2 regions of the Brevibacillus nigriterrae genome follow, and region 1 is predicted to be linked to the other one. Evidence: predicted binding sites of a transcription regulator. Region 1 holds the regulator's gene; the other holds the start of a gene.
What was found. The regulator NrdR, encoded in region 1, represses ribonucleotide reductase genes. The targets are predictions, from matches to a motif close to AACACNATATATNGTGTT.
Positions count from the first base shown of each region.

Region 2: a site for NrdR is predicted at 3,288-3,305, ahead of ACPW7N_RS16690 (adenosylcobalamin-dependent ribonucleoside-diphosphate reductase). Genes of this name have one in related genera too.

Region 1 covers NZ_JBNCMT010000002.1:84,719-92,886, forward strand. The annotation lists gene dnaI (primosomal protein DnaI) at 1-85, opposite strand, end outside; gene ACPW7N_RS02165 (DnaD domain protein) at 86-1,585, opposite strand; gene ACPW7N_RS02170 (ABC transporter substrate-binding protein) at 1,683-3,362, opposite strand; gene nrdR (transcriptional regulator NrdR) at 3,359-3,865, opposite strand; gene ACPW7N_RS02180 (HD-GYP domain-containing protein) at 4,009-5,130, shown strand; gene ACPW7N_RS02185 (S-layer homology domain-containing protein) at 5,180-7,432, opposite strand; gene ACPW7N_RS02190 (glyceraldehyde-3-phosphate dehydrogenase) at 7,601-8,168, opposite strand, start outside.
Region 2 covers NZ_JBNCMT010000022.1:67,272-75,439, reverse strand. The annotation lists gene ACPW7N_RS16695 (hypothetical protein) at 1-191, opposite strand, end outside; gene ACPW7N_RS16690 (adenosylcobalamin-dependent ribonucleoside-diphosphate reductase) at 598-3,141, opposite strand; gene dat (D-amino-acid transaminase) at 3,339-4,178, shown strand; gene ACPW7N_RS16680 (hypothetical protein) at 4,235-4,774, opposite strand; gene ACPW7N_RS16675 (lipoate--protein ligase family protein) at 4,867-5,697, opposite strand; gene ACPW7N_RS16670 (MATE family efflux transporter) at 5,869-7,257, opposite strand; gene ACPW7N_RS16665 (acyl-CoA dehydratase activase) at 7,298-8,065, opposite strand; gene ACPW7N_RS16660 (2-hydroxyacyl-CoA dehydratase subunit D) at 8,093-8,168, opposite strand, start outside.

The DNA.
Region 1 (8,168 bases):
TTTTGTCCAACTGCTCTTCAGGAGTAAGCAAATTCCTCGGATTTCGCTTCGCTAATTCACCCATAAATTGTGAAATTGGTTCCATCTATTTATCCCCTCCCCCTTCTGAATTCCGCAATGATTCCAGCATGGCCCGAAGCTCCGGATCATCCATGACGGTTTTGCGTTTTTTGCCTGGCGGACTCGTGCTTTCTGCCTTGTCTGCTTCTTTTTCCTGCTCCCGCTTCAGTTGGCGCTCTACTGATGCAGGTAATTTATCCTCAATGACTCCCCGACCGGACTTTCGGCCAGCAGAGGCAGTGTCTCTTTTTCCAGTTTTCGCTTTTTCTTGCGACTTTTCTTGTGCTTTTTCGATCGCTTCCTTGCGTGCTTCCGAACGCTCCAGAATCACCTTGACTGCATCATCCACCGTTGAAATCTGCTTTGCCTTCCAACTGTCTCGAACTGTTTCCACGTACGCTTTTGGCAGCTCCATTTTGGTCTCACGCAAAGCGTAGATCAACAGGGCATTCACTACCTCTGGTGAGAGGAAATCCTGGAATACGAGAGATTCTGCCCGTTCCAGATAAGCTTTGTTGATCCTTCCGCCAATGGCACTCTCCAACAAATCCAACGGGGAAAGCTGGCGACAGATTCGAGCGAAAGCAGCACTTCCTGGTTCAGGCAACTGGCCCGTGGATAAATCTTGTGAGGCAATCTGCAAGGCCTCTCTGCTAATTCGTCCGTCGACGTACTTTTCAATGAACCGTTTTCGGACGGCTTGTTTGTCCAGATTTCCTTGTGTATCGAACAGGCTCCAATCGTTTAGCTCCTGCCCAAGCTGCCAAGTGCTGATCCGATAAAAGTGCAGCAAGGCAAAGAAAAATTCAATATTTTCCTTGATCAGAACTCGATTGGCTTCAATATGCCGGGGCAAGTTTAATCGAATAAAAGAGAGATCCAGCGCAGGATTTGCCTCTGCTTCAAACTCTCCGTTCATTGGAGAAGCCGGGTATTGATTGTTCATCTGTATAAAAAACTGATCGGTCTCCGTCCCTTGTCTCACATGAATCTCTGACTTGGACAAGGAGTGAAACACCTCATAAAAACGCTTGGTGATGTTCTCTTCGTAAGGATACTGGCGATCCAGCTCATGTACGAGCGAATCAGCAAATCTGCGCCGAATCTGCTCATATCTCGCTTTTCCTACCTGGTTCAGCAGCATGACGGGCCAGATGTCTTCCTGAAAAAATTGATAAGGTGTTAATGGTGGTTTTACCATGTATTCGTAAAAGTAATCGCCGTCCCGGTTCTCCCGTCTGCGCACCTCCAGCAGTCCCATCGCTTCCAGACGTTCCCGTGCAGAAAGCAGACGGTCCAGTGAAAGGGAGGTAACTCCCATCAGACTGCGATGCGTTCCCTCTGCTACCGCCCCGCTCATTTCCTGTACGTCGTGCACAAAAAATTGATAGAGAGAGTAAGAGGTTGTCCCGATTAACGGCAGATAGAGATGAGCGACAAAGCCCATCTCGGCGAAACTGACTGGTCGAATGGTACGCACCATATAACGATCATTGGGAGTAAGCTCGTTCCATACAACTCGCATCCTAGTTAAGTCCTTCCTGAACGGGTATCGTAACTCTTATTATACCATTCTTGGGAGAGGGGAAGTAGGGAAGCGAATGGAAGAATCCAAAATCAATTCATTCTACCCACCAGGTATGGATGCTGGCAAAGGGATTGTGACCAAGCGGCTCCTCGATTCCTTTTACATGGGATGAAACATAGTACAACTGGTTGATTTGCACAAGAGGAAGGATGGGCAAGTCAGCCGCAACCCTTTGTTGCCAGTTGGTAAAAATCGCTTTGCGTTCCTTGGAATCAAGAAATAGCTGACCTCTCTCCAGCAGCTTGTCAGCACTGGCACTCTCATAGCGGGAGGCATTTAGCCCTAATTCGCCTACCTTCTCCTTGCTGTGAAACAATGCTTGCAGTTCGCCAGGATCGTCTGCATAACGCCAGGAGTATACATACAAATCCGTGGGACTGCCCCCAAAAAGATAGGAGACGAACTGATCGTGTGGCAACGGCTTTAGCGTAAGCTGGATGGGTAAATCAGCCCATGCCATCTTCATTTTCTCTACAAGCTGCGTGCGAAACTCACTGTCACACGGATACGTGAGTACAAGCGTAAGTGGACTTTCCTTGGTGTATCCCTTGGCTGCAAGTGTCTTGCGTGCCTCCTTCACCTGATTGGAAGGAAATTGCCCTGCATGATAGGCAAAGGAAGCCTGCGGCAATATGCTTTTCACCTGTTCAACGATTGGTTGGTAGGTGTCGGGAACAATTTGCTCAGTCGAAAGGGCTTGTGCCAGAGCCAGACGAATGGACAGATCACTCACCTTTTTACTTTGTAAATTAAACCCAAGGATTGTATAACCATTTCCTGGTGCTGATTTGAGTGAGGCTTTTGCGGCATCTTGCCCTGACAATGATTGCGCAAAGGATGGAGAGACGCCACTCCAATGAATCTTTCCCTGAAGCGTGTCAGGGCCTGCCGTCGCTGCACCTTCCCGAACGATGCGAATTGCTTTTAGCCTCGGTGTCCCTTTCGCAAAATAAGGATTGGGAGCTAATTTCCACTCATCCGATTTCATTTCTTTTATGATAAACGGGCCTGCTCCGATGATCCGCCCTGACTCAGACAGATTATGTATTTGGTCTACTGTCTTCCCCGCTAATTGATGCTTTGGTAGCAGAGGAGCCGTCAAAGCAGTCATAAATCCAATCTGATTGCGCTCCAGAGTGATGCGAACCATCCGCTTGCTGGCATCCTGAGTAATTCCCGAAATCGTTGCAGATTTGCCGCTTCGGAACGGAGAAACTCCCTGAACCAAATGCATCTGTTTACGCCAAATACCGTAGTAATCGGGTCTTGCATACGTCTGGTAGGTAAAGACGATGTCTGCCGTAGTCACTTCTCTCCCATCCGACCAGCGTAAGCCAGGGGGAAGAATCAGCTCAACGATTGGTTTTCCTTTCTGCGGGTTGATAACACGATACCCGGATGCCAGGTTCGGGACAATCAATTGTTGGTCGTTATAAGACAATAGCCCCCGGTAGCCAATCAACTCGTAAGGATTGAGGAAAGCCTCTTTTTTGGAAACGCCAAATGGATCAAATGATGGCATGCGCTCAAGGGAGCCTATGACCAATTCACCTGATCCTCTGGGTGTTGTCTGTTCTCTTTTCTGCAAAAACTTGAATTCATGCTTCTGTACGCCAAAGTTCGTTTGATCAACCGCTTGCTGTCCATGCTGGTAACATCCGCCGAGGATTACTAAGGTGCTAAATAACCATACAGACAGCATTCGTTTCATCATTCTTCTTCAGGCCCTCCCTTGATGTTGGAGAATTTGTGCGGGTGGCTGCGGGCTTGTCCCAGCAGCTCTTCCAGTTCACGCATGAATACGTTGATATCACGGAACTGACGGTACACTGACGCAAAGCGCACATAAGCCACTTCGTCTACGTAGTATAACCGCTCCATTACCATTTCTCCCACATCTTTGCTCGGGATTTCTGATTTTGCCAAGGCCTTCAGTTCTTTTTCAATTTCATTTACCAGATTTTCCAAAGCTTCCAGTGAAACAGGGCGCTTCTCACACGCACGAATCAATCCACGAAGAATTTTGTCTCTGCTGAATTCTTCACGGGTTCCATCCTTCTTGATGATCAAGAGTGGCGTCTCTTCGATCACTTCAAAAGTGGTAAATCTCCGCCCGCATTCCTCACATTCTCTTCTGCGGCGAATCGACCGATTGTTGTTAAACGGTCTCGAATCCAGGACTCTAGTCCCATTATATTCACAAAACGGACACAACATATACCATCAGCTCCAGTAAAGTCAATACTTTGTTTCAGTCTCCCTCATCTTATATTCCTAGTCAAGTCAAATCCTTCTACCTATTCTCTTTATTTCTGGAAACTTCTACAATAAGAGTACCACCAAAGCGAGGAGGGCTTGTAATGCGCTTACTTACAATCGGACAAGTCCGAACTGGAATGAAATTGGCTAAAACGCTCTATACCCCTGATGGCAAGGTACTGCTTGGCGCAGGTATGGTTTTAAATGATAGACTGATCCAGGGTCTTTTGAAAAGTAGAGTTGATTCGATCTTTATTGAAGACGATCGTACTTCTGATATTATTGTTCGCGATGTCATTAAACCACAAACCCGTCAAGCTGCCATAGAAACAATTCAAAAAACGGTGAAACAGATCACCAATACTAACAAAATTGCCCGTCGTGTCTCCGTCAAAGATATGGGAATGCACTTTCAGCAAGTCTTCCATGCCATCTTAGGCGATATTATGGGTAATGAGGAAATTCTTTCTCATCTCTCGAGTATCTCACAGCACTCTGGTGGTATGTATCATCACTCGGTCAACGTTGCAGTCTTGTCTACAGCGATCGGCATGTCGCTTGGCTACAACAGACAGCAACTGACTGAGCTCGGTATCGGTGCACTCCTTCATGATATCGGCAAAATTGATCTTCCAAAAGAACTGCTGGACAAAAATACTCGCTGGACGCAAGAAGAAATTGAAATCAGTAAACAGCATTCGATGAATGGGTTCAACATCCTTCGTAAACAGCACGACCTCTCTCTTCTGTCTGCCCATGTAGCCCTTCAGCATCATGAGCGACTGGACGGCAGCGGTTATCCGCAGGGGCTGAAGAAAAACCAGATTCATGAGTACGCTCAAATCGTAGGAATCTGTGATGTATACGACTCGCTGACTACCCCAAGACCGTGGCGCAGACGGTTTATGCCACAGGATGCCTTGGAGTATCTGCTCGGTTCAGGAGGCCATCTCTTCTCCCATCACCTAATTGATGCGTTCCGCCGCCACATTGCCATCTTCCCGCTTGGTAGCGGAGTCGTGCTGAACACAGGAGAAACAGGCGTCATCTGTAAAATCGATCCTGACTACTGTCATCGTCCGACAGTACGTATTCTAAAAGACGGCCGTGGAAATGATATTCGCTTACCCTATGAGATTGATCTGAAAGAAGAATTGCGAATGCACATCATTGGATTCGAAGATGAAGAGCTTTTCTCTGTAAAACAAGCGGCAAGTCAATAATACCCGAAACCCCCTCACTTCCGGCATTTGCGGAAGGAGGGGGTTTTTACTATTCACTACCGAATTTTTTGATTAATTGACTATACAGTTGGGCCAACTCCGCTCTCGTAAGCGGCTCGGAAGGCTGGAATTCTTTGGCCGACTTCGGTTGAATGAGACCTAATGAGCTTGCAATCACTGCGGCAGGGGCACTTTTGGCATCCACGTCTGCAAAATGATTGGCAAAAATCTCTTTGTTTTCCAATAAAGGCTTATACCCGACAAAATTGACAATCAGCTCGGCTGCTTGCAATCGAGTCATCGGTTGGTCAGGCTGGAATTGCCCTTTGCTATTCTCAATTAACCCCATTTGTACAGCTTGCTGGATAAACCCATAGTACGGATGCTTCAGAGGTACATCCGCAAACTGAATCTCTGCTGTTTCTTCATCCCAATCATTTCGGTAACGGTGGTGGAATTCAATTCGGTTGGTCATTTTAACCAGTGCTGAAACAAATTCACCTCTGGTCACCACTCGATCAGGCTCAACCTTTCCGTCTGTTACTTGCAAAATGCTATGCTCGATTGCAAAAGAGAGAGCGTCAGACTGCGGGTGACTGGCCAAATCTTCCGGGGACTTTTGCAGTTTTTGCAGCTCATTGAAGTTGATCCATTTGCCCGTATTCGCATCTACTACCCCTGTATCTCCAACATAACGATAGACCAGAATTGGCGCTGTACTTTCTACTGGACCTCCGTATCGATAATTGAAGCCAGCCTGGAAGTACGTAAGCATCACCTTTTTCTCTTTGCCCTCTACTTCGACTGCTTGCTTGGCATCGATTGACGGGTTAGTATTTCCCTCAGGTGCTTGAGCTCCTTCCCGTCCCGTGTGCAATTGAACCGGTTCTCCGTCACGAGGATCAATTTCTACAGACATACTCTGATCCTCTACCGGAATTCCTTTATGCAGCCACCCAAAGCGAATGGAATATGCTCTCTCCCCATCTTTAAACATCTGTTTTTGCATTTCAGCAGATGGTTCCTGATCCATCGCATAGATGTCTCCCAAGCGGTCGGAATAAAGGTTTTTGATAAGAGCAGTCGCATTTTGTTCAGCAACTTTCCAGGAGATTGGATTTTCAATATGGGAAGAGCTTTCCCCAAAAATCACATCATTCTTTGCTTCATTTGTAAAACCTACGAACTCTCCATACTCGTTAATTCTTAATTCGATGCCACGGTCTCTTTTTTCAGTTGAATTCTCAGGTATAAATTGGAATGACCAGTCACGGATCGTCACTCCGCTCTCATCACTGGACGCTCCACCACCATTGCTTCCTGCTGACTGGTATTTACCCGGTATTTTCTTGATCCACTCTTCTGCAATTTTTTGTGCTTCCTGTTTGGAAATTTTAGCTCCTTTTGGCTTGACTGGTCGACTCGTATCGCCCAGTGGGGTAATTTGTTTCGCCGTTTTGAACTCTACGCCACTCGGGGTCAAGGCACTTCCCGAATTGGCATCGACCATAATCGGATCACTTGCTCCGTATTGATAGACCAGCGAATACTTGTTGGGATTTTGACCATATCGGCCAATGTAATCGTTGATGCGAATAAAGCTCAGTGAAGGCTTCACCATCTCATCCAGAAGCTTTTCTCCCTGCTCTTTGGTGACTTTTGCTGTAGCTTCTGGCAGTTTCTCATCCGTCCATCTGCGTTGGAAACCGACTACTTCCTTCTTGGAATTGATGACAACATCGATGCTATTCTCTAGGAATGGAATCTTGTTTTCGATACGAGTAAAATGTACATTCTGTTGTTCCAAGCCATTTAACCAATAGGAATCTGATCCAGTGAATTCATTTGGTTCTGACAATTTTCCTGCAACATCAGGAGCTACTTTTTCGAGGAAATCAAGGGCAATCTTGTGTGTCTCTTTTTCCGATAACTTTGTTCCGCCCTTTTCTGCATTGTCATTGCGATACCAAATGTGGTAATTAATCAGTGTTCCTGTTTTTGCCTCCAATGTCACACTGATCGATTGCTCATCTTTACCGCGCCAGCCGAAATTCCATGTAGCAAAATTGTTGCCCCAGCGTGGATGTGCCTCCTCATATCTCAAGTTTTCCAGAGTTGCTCCGACTGGAATCTTGATCAGCTCAGCCACTTTCTTCAACGCCTCTTCACGAGTCAAATCGGATTGTTTAGCAGCAGTTGCTGCGTAGGCGATTGGAGTCTGATCCAATGATACGGGAACAAGTCCCCCACTCAAAGCAAAAACCAGTGCTAAACTGATTCCCTTGGCTTGTCTCTTTTTCATCTTAGCCAAATTACACCTCTCCCTTGCTCGCAAGACAAATTGAAATCTTGCACAACCCATATTTTGGTACACAATTCCTATTGTACTAAATCTTCCAATGAAAGACAAAAAGCCTCCTGATCAACTGATCAGAAGGCTCATGAACAAGAAACTTATATCGTGCTTATATTAGGCACGAGAAGCGGCAGCCGCTACTTCCTTCGTGCTGTTTTGCATTTCAGATACGTGACGAACGAGGTCAACTACCCGGCAGGAATAGCCCCACTCATTGTCATACCAAGCAAGAACTTTAATCTGCTTGTCACCCATTACAAGTGTGGATAATCCGTCAATAATGGATGAGCTGTCATTTCCATTGAAGTCGCTGGATACAAGCGGTTCTTCGGTGTACTCAATGTACCCTTTCATAGAACCTTCAGCCGCTTCTTTCAACACTCGGTTTACCTCTTCCAAGGTAACGCTCTTGCTTACGTTTACTACCAGGTCAACTACTGATACGTTTGGCGTAGGCACTCGAAGGGAGAAACCATTCAGACGTCCGTTCAACTCAGGAAGTACTTTACCTACCGCGCGTGCTGCTCCTGTAGTGGTAGGGATGATCGATTGACCACATGCACGGGAACGGCGCAAGTCTTTATGTGGGTTGTCCAGATTTTTCTGGTCGTTGGTGTAAGAGTGAATGGTTGTCATCAAGCCCTGCTCAATGTTGAATGCTTCGTGCAAAACTTTTGCCACT
Region 2 (8,168 bases), on a different contig from region 1:
ATGTACACTTTTCTCAGCTTTTCTGTAGACAAGTCATAACCCTTTATTTCAAAGAAAAAGTCACAAGCAATCTCGGAAAAACCAGATAAAATCCCTTGTTTTTTGCACTCTTGTTCAAGTACTTCTCTGGTAGTATTCATAAGCCCCTGATCGTTCACCATTTCTTGGTAGATTCGTTTGAGTTCTAACATCTTGAACCTTATCACCATCCAGTGGAAATCCTTTCTTTCGTTCAAGAAAGAAATGTCATACAAGAAGAATACATGTTCGATTAATAAAATAATATAATTAGTTTGTACCATTTTTCAAGAAAATAGCGTAACACAATAAAGTTTTACGTCTTTCTCCTTTGCCTGACTCTTATTTACTTCATCCACCCTTTGATATTTCCTTTTTCTTGAGCGATTCCATTTCATCGTTCATTCTCCCTACCAGGCATTTTTCGGCTCTTTGCTAAACTACTTCCTTCCTACTAGCAATAATCGGAGGAAGTAGTTGAGGATTATTAAATGGATTTTTATAAAAAAAAGACACCATGTTCATTTGAACACGGTGTCTTTTAAAACCAAATTTTGATTCGATATAACTATCTTTATTCTAGCTGCACTTGGAATACCCGCACGTGGTGCAAGTTTTGCATCCTTCTGCTGGCATCAGTGTTGCTGATCCGCAAGAAGGGCATAAATCAGGTGTATCCGCAAATTCATCCTCAATCTCAGCAGGCTGGTATGAAGGTTGCGGTGTAGATTTGTATACTACAGGTGCAGTAGCAGCCACGGCATGGTTGTCGTCTTCTCCGTCCAGGTGCATCTCGAGTGCTTTCGCAACTGCATCCGGGATGGACTCAACACGGTTTGCACCAAAACCAACGGCTCCCGAACCACCAATGCCTTTGAGGTGTTTGATCAAAAGACGTGCCTTGTTGCCATCTGGAAGTTCACCGAAACGCAGGAAGAGCGTTGATACTCTGCCGAGTGCCTCAGACATCGCAAATACGTCACTACCAGCTTTGCCCACATTCACAATCACTTCGAATGGAGCACCATCAATATCATTTACTGTAATGTATGCTTTGCCGAGCGGTGTTCTCATCTTGTAAGTCGCGCCGCTCAACTTCTTCGGACGCTTGTTGTACACTTTCACAACATGTGGTGCTTTCTGAATGAGAGCCGTTTCCTCAGCTTGTTCTGTATTTACTGCTGTTTCCTTCTTCTCTTCATCTTTGCTTACAGTTAATACCTGTGTATCACGGCTTCCATCACGGTAAATGGTTACACCTTTGCAACCGAGATCGAAAGCAAGCTCGTACAGGTTTTTGGTGTCTTCTACCGTGAAATCGTGCGGAGCGTTCGCCGTTTTACTGATGGAAGAGTCTACCCATGTCTGAATCGCAGCTTGAACACGGACATGGTCTTCAGCAGACAAGCTCATGGCACTAACGAAGTAGTCAGGGAGCTCTTCACCTGGGTTCGCTTCTAACCATTCTTTGGCAATCGGCACATATTGTTTGTCTGTTCCCAAACGACTTTGACGATAGAACTCGAATGCGTAGAATGGTTCAATACCTGTTGAAGTACCTACCATTGTTCCAGTTGATCCCGTTGGAGCTTGGGTTAACAATGTTACGTTGCGAATGCCTTTTTCATAGATAGCAGAACGAACTTCTTCGTCAAATTGCTTCATGAAGCCGCTTTGCAGGAATTTATCACGATCGAACATCGGGAAGCTTCCTTTTTCTTCAGCGATCTCAGCAGATGCGAGATACGATTCACGCGCAATAAAGTTATACAGCTTGTCAAGGAATTCCAATGATTCCGGGCTGCCGTAGCGAATGCCCAGTTTAATCATCATTTCAGCGAGACCCATTGTGCCAAGGCCCACACGGCGCTCGTTTTGTTGGTTGCGTCTGTTCTCTTCGAAATGATATGGTGTCGCATCAATTACGTTGTCGAGGAAGCGAGTAGCGTAACGAACGGCTGTTGCTAGCTTGTCCCACTCTACTTCACCATCTGCTGTGAACTTAGACAGGTTAATGGCAGAAAGGTTACAAACGCCCCATCCTGGCAATCCCTGTTCGCCGCATGGATTCGTGCAGATGATTGGGTTGAAGTACCAGCTATTCGACATCTGGTTGTAGTATTCCATGAATACGATACCCGGTTCAGCCGACTTCCAGGCAGATTCAATGATCGTGTGCCAGATATCACGAGCACGTACGGTTTTGTATACTTTCACAGGTTTACCGAGTTCCTCACGCCATTTGGTAAGGTTCCCGTCCCATTCGGTTTCATAGTCAGGGTCAGATGTATCCGGGAAGACAAGATCCCAATCCAGATCTTCTTTCACAGCTTTCATGAAGCCGTTGGATACGCATACGGACAGGTTTGCATTCGTTACCAGTCCCATGGTTTGTTTCACGGTAATAAATTCATTCAGGTCTGGATGCCAATCGTTAAGCATGAGCATCAATGCTCCACGGCGACTACCGCCTTGCTCAATTAGTCCAGTTGTGTAGCTGAACAATCCGCCCCATGATACGGAACCACTAGAGGAACCGTTCACGCCTTTGACGAGTGCACGGCGTGGGCGCAGACTGGATAAGTTGATTCCTACGCCACCGCCACGTGACATGATTTCTGTCATTTGGCTTAATGTGTCCATGATTCCACCACGGGAATCGTGTGGTGACGGGATTACATAGCAGTTAAAGAGAGTCAGTTCATCGTTTGCTCCTGCGCCTGCTGCGATCCGTCCACCAGGAACTAATTTCCAGTCATCGAGAAGTTCACGAAATTTATGTTCCCATTCTAGTTGTTTCTCAGGTGTTTTTTCAACCGCTGCGAGAGAGCGTGCCAGCCTGTCCCACATATCTTCCGGGCTCAATTCAAGCGGCTTGGTTGTTCTTTCGAGTGGTGCCTGAATGGTATCACCACTGCGTAAGAGGATGGTTGCTTCTTTTCCATCGATGGAGAGAACTTCTCCTACTTCCTTTTGCGGGAAGCGAGGATCGTCTTTGGTGAGTACAAGTACGGTATCCCCAACCTTGGTTTTGTTAAAATCAAGATCTTTCATGGCATAACGATCCAGGAAGATTTTTTCACTTAATCCTTCTAGACGTCGAGATTCTATTGCTGCTGACATTCTTCTCCCCCCGAAGATTTCAGTTTGAAACTCTATTATTGATTTGTTATCGTTAGTAGAGCCGGATTTAACGATACCATATGTTGCTATTTGGTTCAACCTATTTATTCTATATGTTGATTCAATAACTGTTTCTTCATAAAAATACCACAACATATTGTGTATTTTTTAAATTTGGGACTTTGGAGGGTTGACAAATGTACTATGTTAACGGGGCTTGGTTTGAGGCCGATTTCCTACCGATTCATCCAGAAGATCGGGGCTATCAGTTCGGAGATGGCATCTATGAGGTCGTGAGAATATACAAGGGAAAATACTACCAATTAGAAGAACATTTGGTCCGCTTGCAACGTAGCGCCAAAGAACTACATATCGTATTGCCATGGACTTTTGAAGAGCTGCAAGCAATAGGTAGTGAACTCTTGTTGAAAAACAATATTACATCTGCCGATGACGCTGTCCTCTATTTGCAGATCACTAGAGGTGCGGCAGAGCGACAATTTGAATTTCCCAATGACACAAAACCGACATTGACTGCTTATTTGCGCAAAAAAGATCGTCCGATGGCTCAGTTGAAATCAGGAATAAAGGTGATCTCCGCAGAAGACATTCGTTGGCTTCGCTGTGATATCAAAAGTTTGAACCTGCTCGGGGCTGTCCTTGCCAAGCAAGCTGCGAAGTCATCTGGCGTACATGATGCGGTTCTCCATCGGGGAGGAACCGTGACGGAAGGCAGTGCCTCCAATCTGTTTGCTGTAAAGGACGGAACACTTTATACCCATCCTGCTACCAACCTGATCCTGCATGGTATTACTCGGTCAACAGTGCTTGCATTAGCTGCATCTCTGGCAATTCCGGTGAAAGAAGAGCCATTCACTCTGGATTTCTTCCGTCAGGCAGATGAGGCATTCTTGACAGGAACGACGAGTGAGCTAACACCCATTATCGCTATCGATCATTCACCAGTGGGAACGGATGAGGTCGGCCCCATTGTGCGTAAATTACAGGAAGCATTCGAACAACAGATCTACCGATAGTTTTATGCTAATTGATGCAAAAAGAAGGAGTAAACATACCCCATGTGTTGGTATGTTTACTCTTTTTTCTCTTTGCCTATTATCAACTGAACCAGCATCATGTTGAGAAAAATCGTTGTGAACAAGGTGTACAGATTGATAAATACTGTGTTGGTGTACTGATTTAGTCGGCCCCTATAAACATTCGGCTCATGATACATTGCCAACGTTTCATAAAGTCTCTGTGCATGTTCTGCTGAAATCCAGATGAACAAACCGAGTAGCAAAACTGTCGTCCCGAAAATCCAAACTCGTTTGATTTTGGAGAACTTTTCGATCCACTTGCCGAACAAAAAACCAAATGACAATTGAAACCCGATAAAGTAGGGGACATTGGCTAGAATCACCAGTATACCCGGATTGCCGTTGCCGGAAATTCGGGAGGGCTTAATGGTAAAAGTATCGATTGCCTCTACTCCTATTATAGTAATTAGCAAAAGTACTATACACCACTTGATGTTTCGCTTGTGTTTTGCTTCTTTTCTCGATAGTACAAAATAAATCGGCACGCTTATCAGCAAAATTGGATAGATCACAAGGTATAGAGTTTCATCCATGGCTCCACCCTCTCTTCTTCATCCAACATCATGCAATTTACATACGAAAAAGGACAGGATCATACCTACCCCTTCTCAAATTGTATGTCTGCCTATCTGCGGAAGTTCCACTCATCTGTAGCATAACGGGTTTCTGCCAATTCCTGGGCCAGCTTCAGTTCTTCCTCTGTTAATGGCTGCTCTACCAATTCTACCTCTAGCCCCGAAGCAAATCCTTTGCGGAAGGCTTCAATTGCCTCTTCCAATGAAACTGTTCGGCCACTTACTTCATTAATAGTGACAGCTTTTTGCACAAAACTGTCGATCATCCGTTGTTTGACACGTTCAGACGGGAATTTCAACAACGAGAACAACAGCTCAACATCCATATCCAGCAAAATGGAGCCATGTTGCAAAATGACACCCTTCTGGCGTGTTTGAGCACTTCCTGCCACCTTTTTGCCCTCAACCACCAATTCATACCAGGAAGGAGAATCAAAGCAAGCCGACGAGCCTGGAGAACTGTATTTCTCCTTCTCTTCTTCACTGGCAAGAGAAACCATCTCTGCTTGCAAACCAAGCTGATGGAAGCCGTGCAACAGCCCCGTGCTGATGACCTGATACGCTTCTGTCACACTCGCAGGCATTTTGGGATGATCCTCAGAAACGACCACACTGTAGGTAAGCTCTTGATCGTGCAGGACTGCTCGACCACCAGTAGGCCGCCTTACAAAACCAAGCTTATGTTCACGAACGGCATCCAGATCGATTTCTTTCTCCGACTTTTGGAAGTATCCAATCGATAGTGTTGCAGGGTTCCATGTATAAAAACGAACGGTTGGCGGTACTTTTCCTTCACTGTGTAGAATAAGAATTGCTTCGTCGATTGCCATGTTCATCGCAGGTGACATTGGCTCTGTTACTATGTAGCGCCATTGTTCCATTTGGTGTTCCTCCTTTTCAATCATAACAAACCTGTTTCCTAACCCATCCCCATTGTATCCTCTCACCTAGGGGTGGACAAGGTCTCTTCCATATGAAAGTGTAACTATTTGAGTTATTTGTTTGCATAAAAAAACCTCCCGATAGTTTTATCGGGAGGGAGTTTAATTTTATCAGGTGGTCAACGACTGCTTGTTTAATACCTCGATATTGCGCCACTTCCCACCGGTGTATCTTTTGGTCACGAGAACTAACATGACTACGGTAAAGAGTAACAGCTCGATCCATACCCAGAATAAGGAGTAGCCCGCCACGATGTAGGTGAGATAAGGAAGCAGCAAATAGAAGAGAATGGGTGCGATCAAATATAGCTTCATCATAAACAGGGTGTCGCCCGTCGCCTTCAGGATACTTCCGATGACGATCTGAACGGAATCAATGATGATCCACAGTGATGTCAGTCTGACGAGCGGAATGGTAATATCCCGGATCAGGTCATACCCTTGGCTGCCTTTTGCGTGAAAAATGGATACCAGAAAATCTGGAAACACATTAAACGAAACGATGATCAGCACATTAAATCCCAGCGCAAGCCATAAGCCCTTTTTCAGGACGACCGAAATATTCTCTATCCTTCCCCCGCCTCTCTCCTGTGCAGCCAGAATACTCAGCGCATTGCCAAGCCCCCATATCGGAAAGATGGATAAGCCTTCAATCGTAAAAACGATATTTGCCGCGGTGATATCACTTTCCCCCGATTTCCCGATGATGAGCAGCAGCATGCTGAAATAGGCGGTGCCTACAAAGGACTGAATTCCCGAAGGCAAGCCGAACTTCCATATTTTCACGAACAACTCGCGATCCAACGAAAGGTTCTTGAAGACCTGAAAGCCAGCTTTATAGGACTTGGAACAAAGCATTAGGATGGTGATCGCCAAATTAATGAAACAACTAATTAAGGTAGCAATACCGGCTCCCATGATTCCACCCAGCTCTGGAAAGCCCCAATTACCGAAAATCAGCAGCCAATCCAGAACAATGTTGCAAATGTTGGATATCACCGCAACATACAGGATCTTTTTGGTATCGCCCACACCCCGAAACAGGCTTGAAAACGCGGCAATCAGAATCTGTACACAGTTGGCAAAGATCATCAGGTAAAAAAATTGCTTTTCATAGATCAGTAGTTCCCCGCTATGTCCCATCAGTGAAAAAACCGAACTAAAAACGGGCGCAGTAAGGAGCAGAATAAGAGATGCGAGCAAGCTTATGTAGACTCCCTGCCACAAGGATTTACTGCAGTTATTCCTATCGCCAGCACCGTAAAAGTGGGAAATTAAGGTGGAGGAAAACCCTACAACCCCCAGAAAGATACTTGCCAGAGATGTTGCCACATTACTGGCCGGCATAACTGCCGCAAATTGCGTGATATCGTACTGAGCAATGAATGCCCGGTCAACAAATATCATGATATTGATGGAAAACATCGATAAAATTATGGGATACGTGACGCTGATGATTTTTTTATACGAGATTTTTTCCGGTGCGGCTGTTTGATCCATCCAAGTAATATCCCCCTTTATGGATCCCGATTATTCACTCTTATTGTTGTCCGAGAAAAGCTGCACCGATCGCTCCAGTCACTTGGGGATACGCAGTCACATGGACTTTCATGTTCATTTTTTCTTCAAGAGAGTTAATGATCCCGATATTCTTGGCCACTCCGCCGCTCATTCCAAGCGGGGCGCGGATACCCACCGACTTCAGCAATGCAATGGATCTGGTAGCGATAGAATCATGGACGCCTTTAATGATATCAGGAGTAGGTGTGCCTACAGCTACCAAAGAGACAACCTCGGTTTCGGCAAAAACAGAGCACATGCTACTGATCCGCGCCGCATTGGTTGATCTGGTAGAAATTTCCCCCATTTCTGCAAGATCGACATCAAGTGCCCGCGCGATAATATCCAGGAATCTTCCGCAACCTGCTGCACACTTGTCATTCATCAAAAAATTAAGCACATTCCCTTCATCGTCAAGCTGTATCGCCTTGCTGTCCTGCCCGCCAATATCAAGAACCGTGCGGATTTCAGGATTCAGGAAATGCATGCCCTTCGCATGGCAAGTGATTTCGGAAAAATTTTTATTTGAGAACGGCACATTTTCTCTGCCATAACCGGTAGTAACGACAACGTCAATATCACTTTCGTTCAGTCCAGCTTTTTCAATTACATTCCGGAAGGTCTGCGCAGCAGACTCCCTGTTGTTGCCGCCGGTAAAAATGACATCATAGGCAAGGACTTCTTTTTTGTCTTTCAAAATAGCCGATTTGGTTGAGAGTGAGCCAATATCAATTCCTACTGTAATCATTTTTCCCGTCTCCTTTTATTCTTAAAATTAGATAATTTCCAAAAATGCATCGATACGATTTTTCACTTGTGGGAACGAATAATTGTTTTTGTCCCGAATGTCC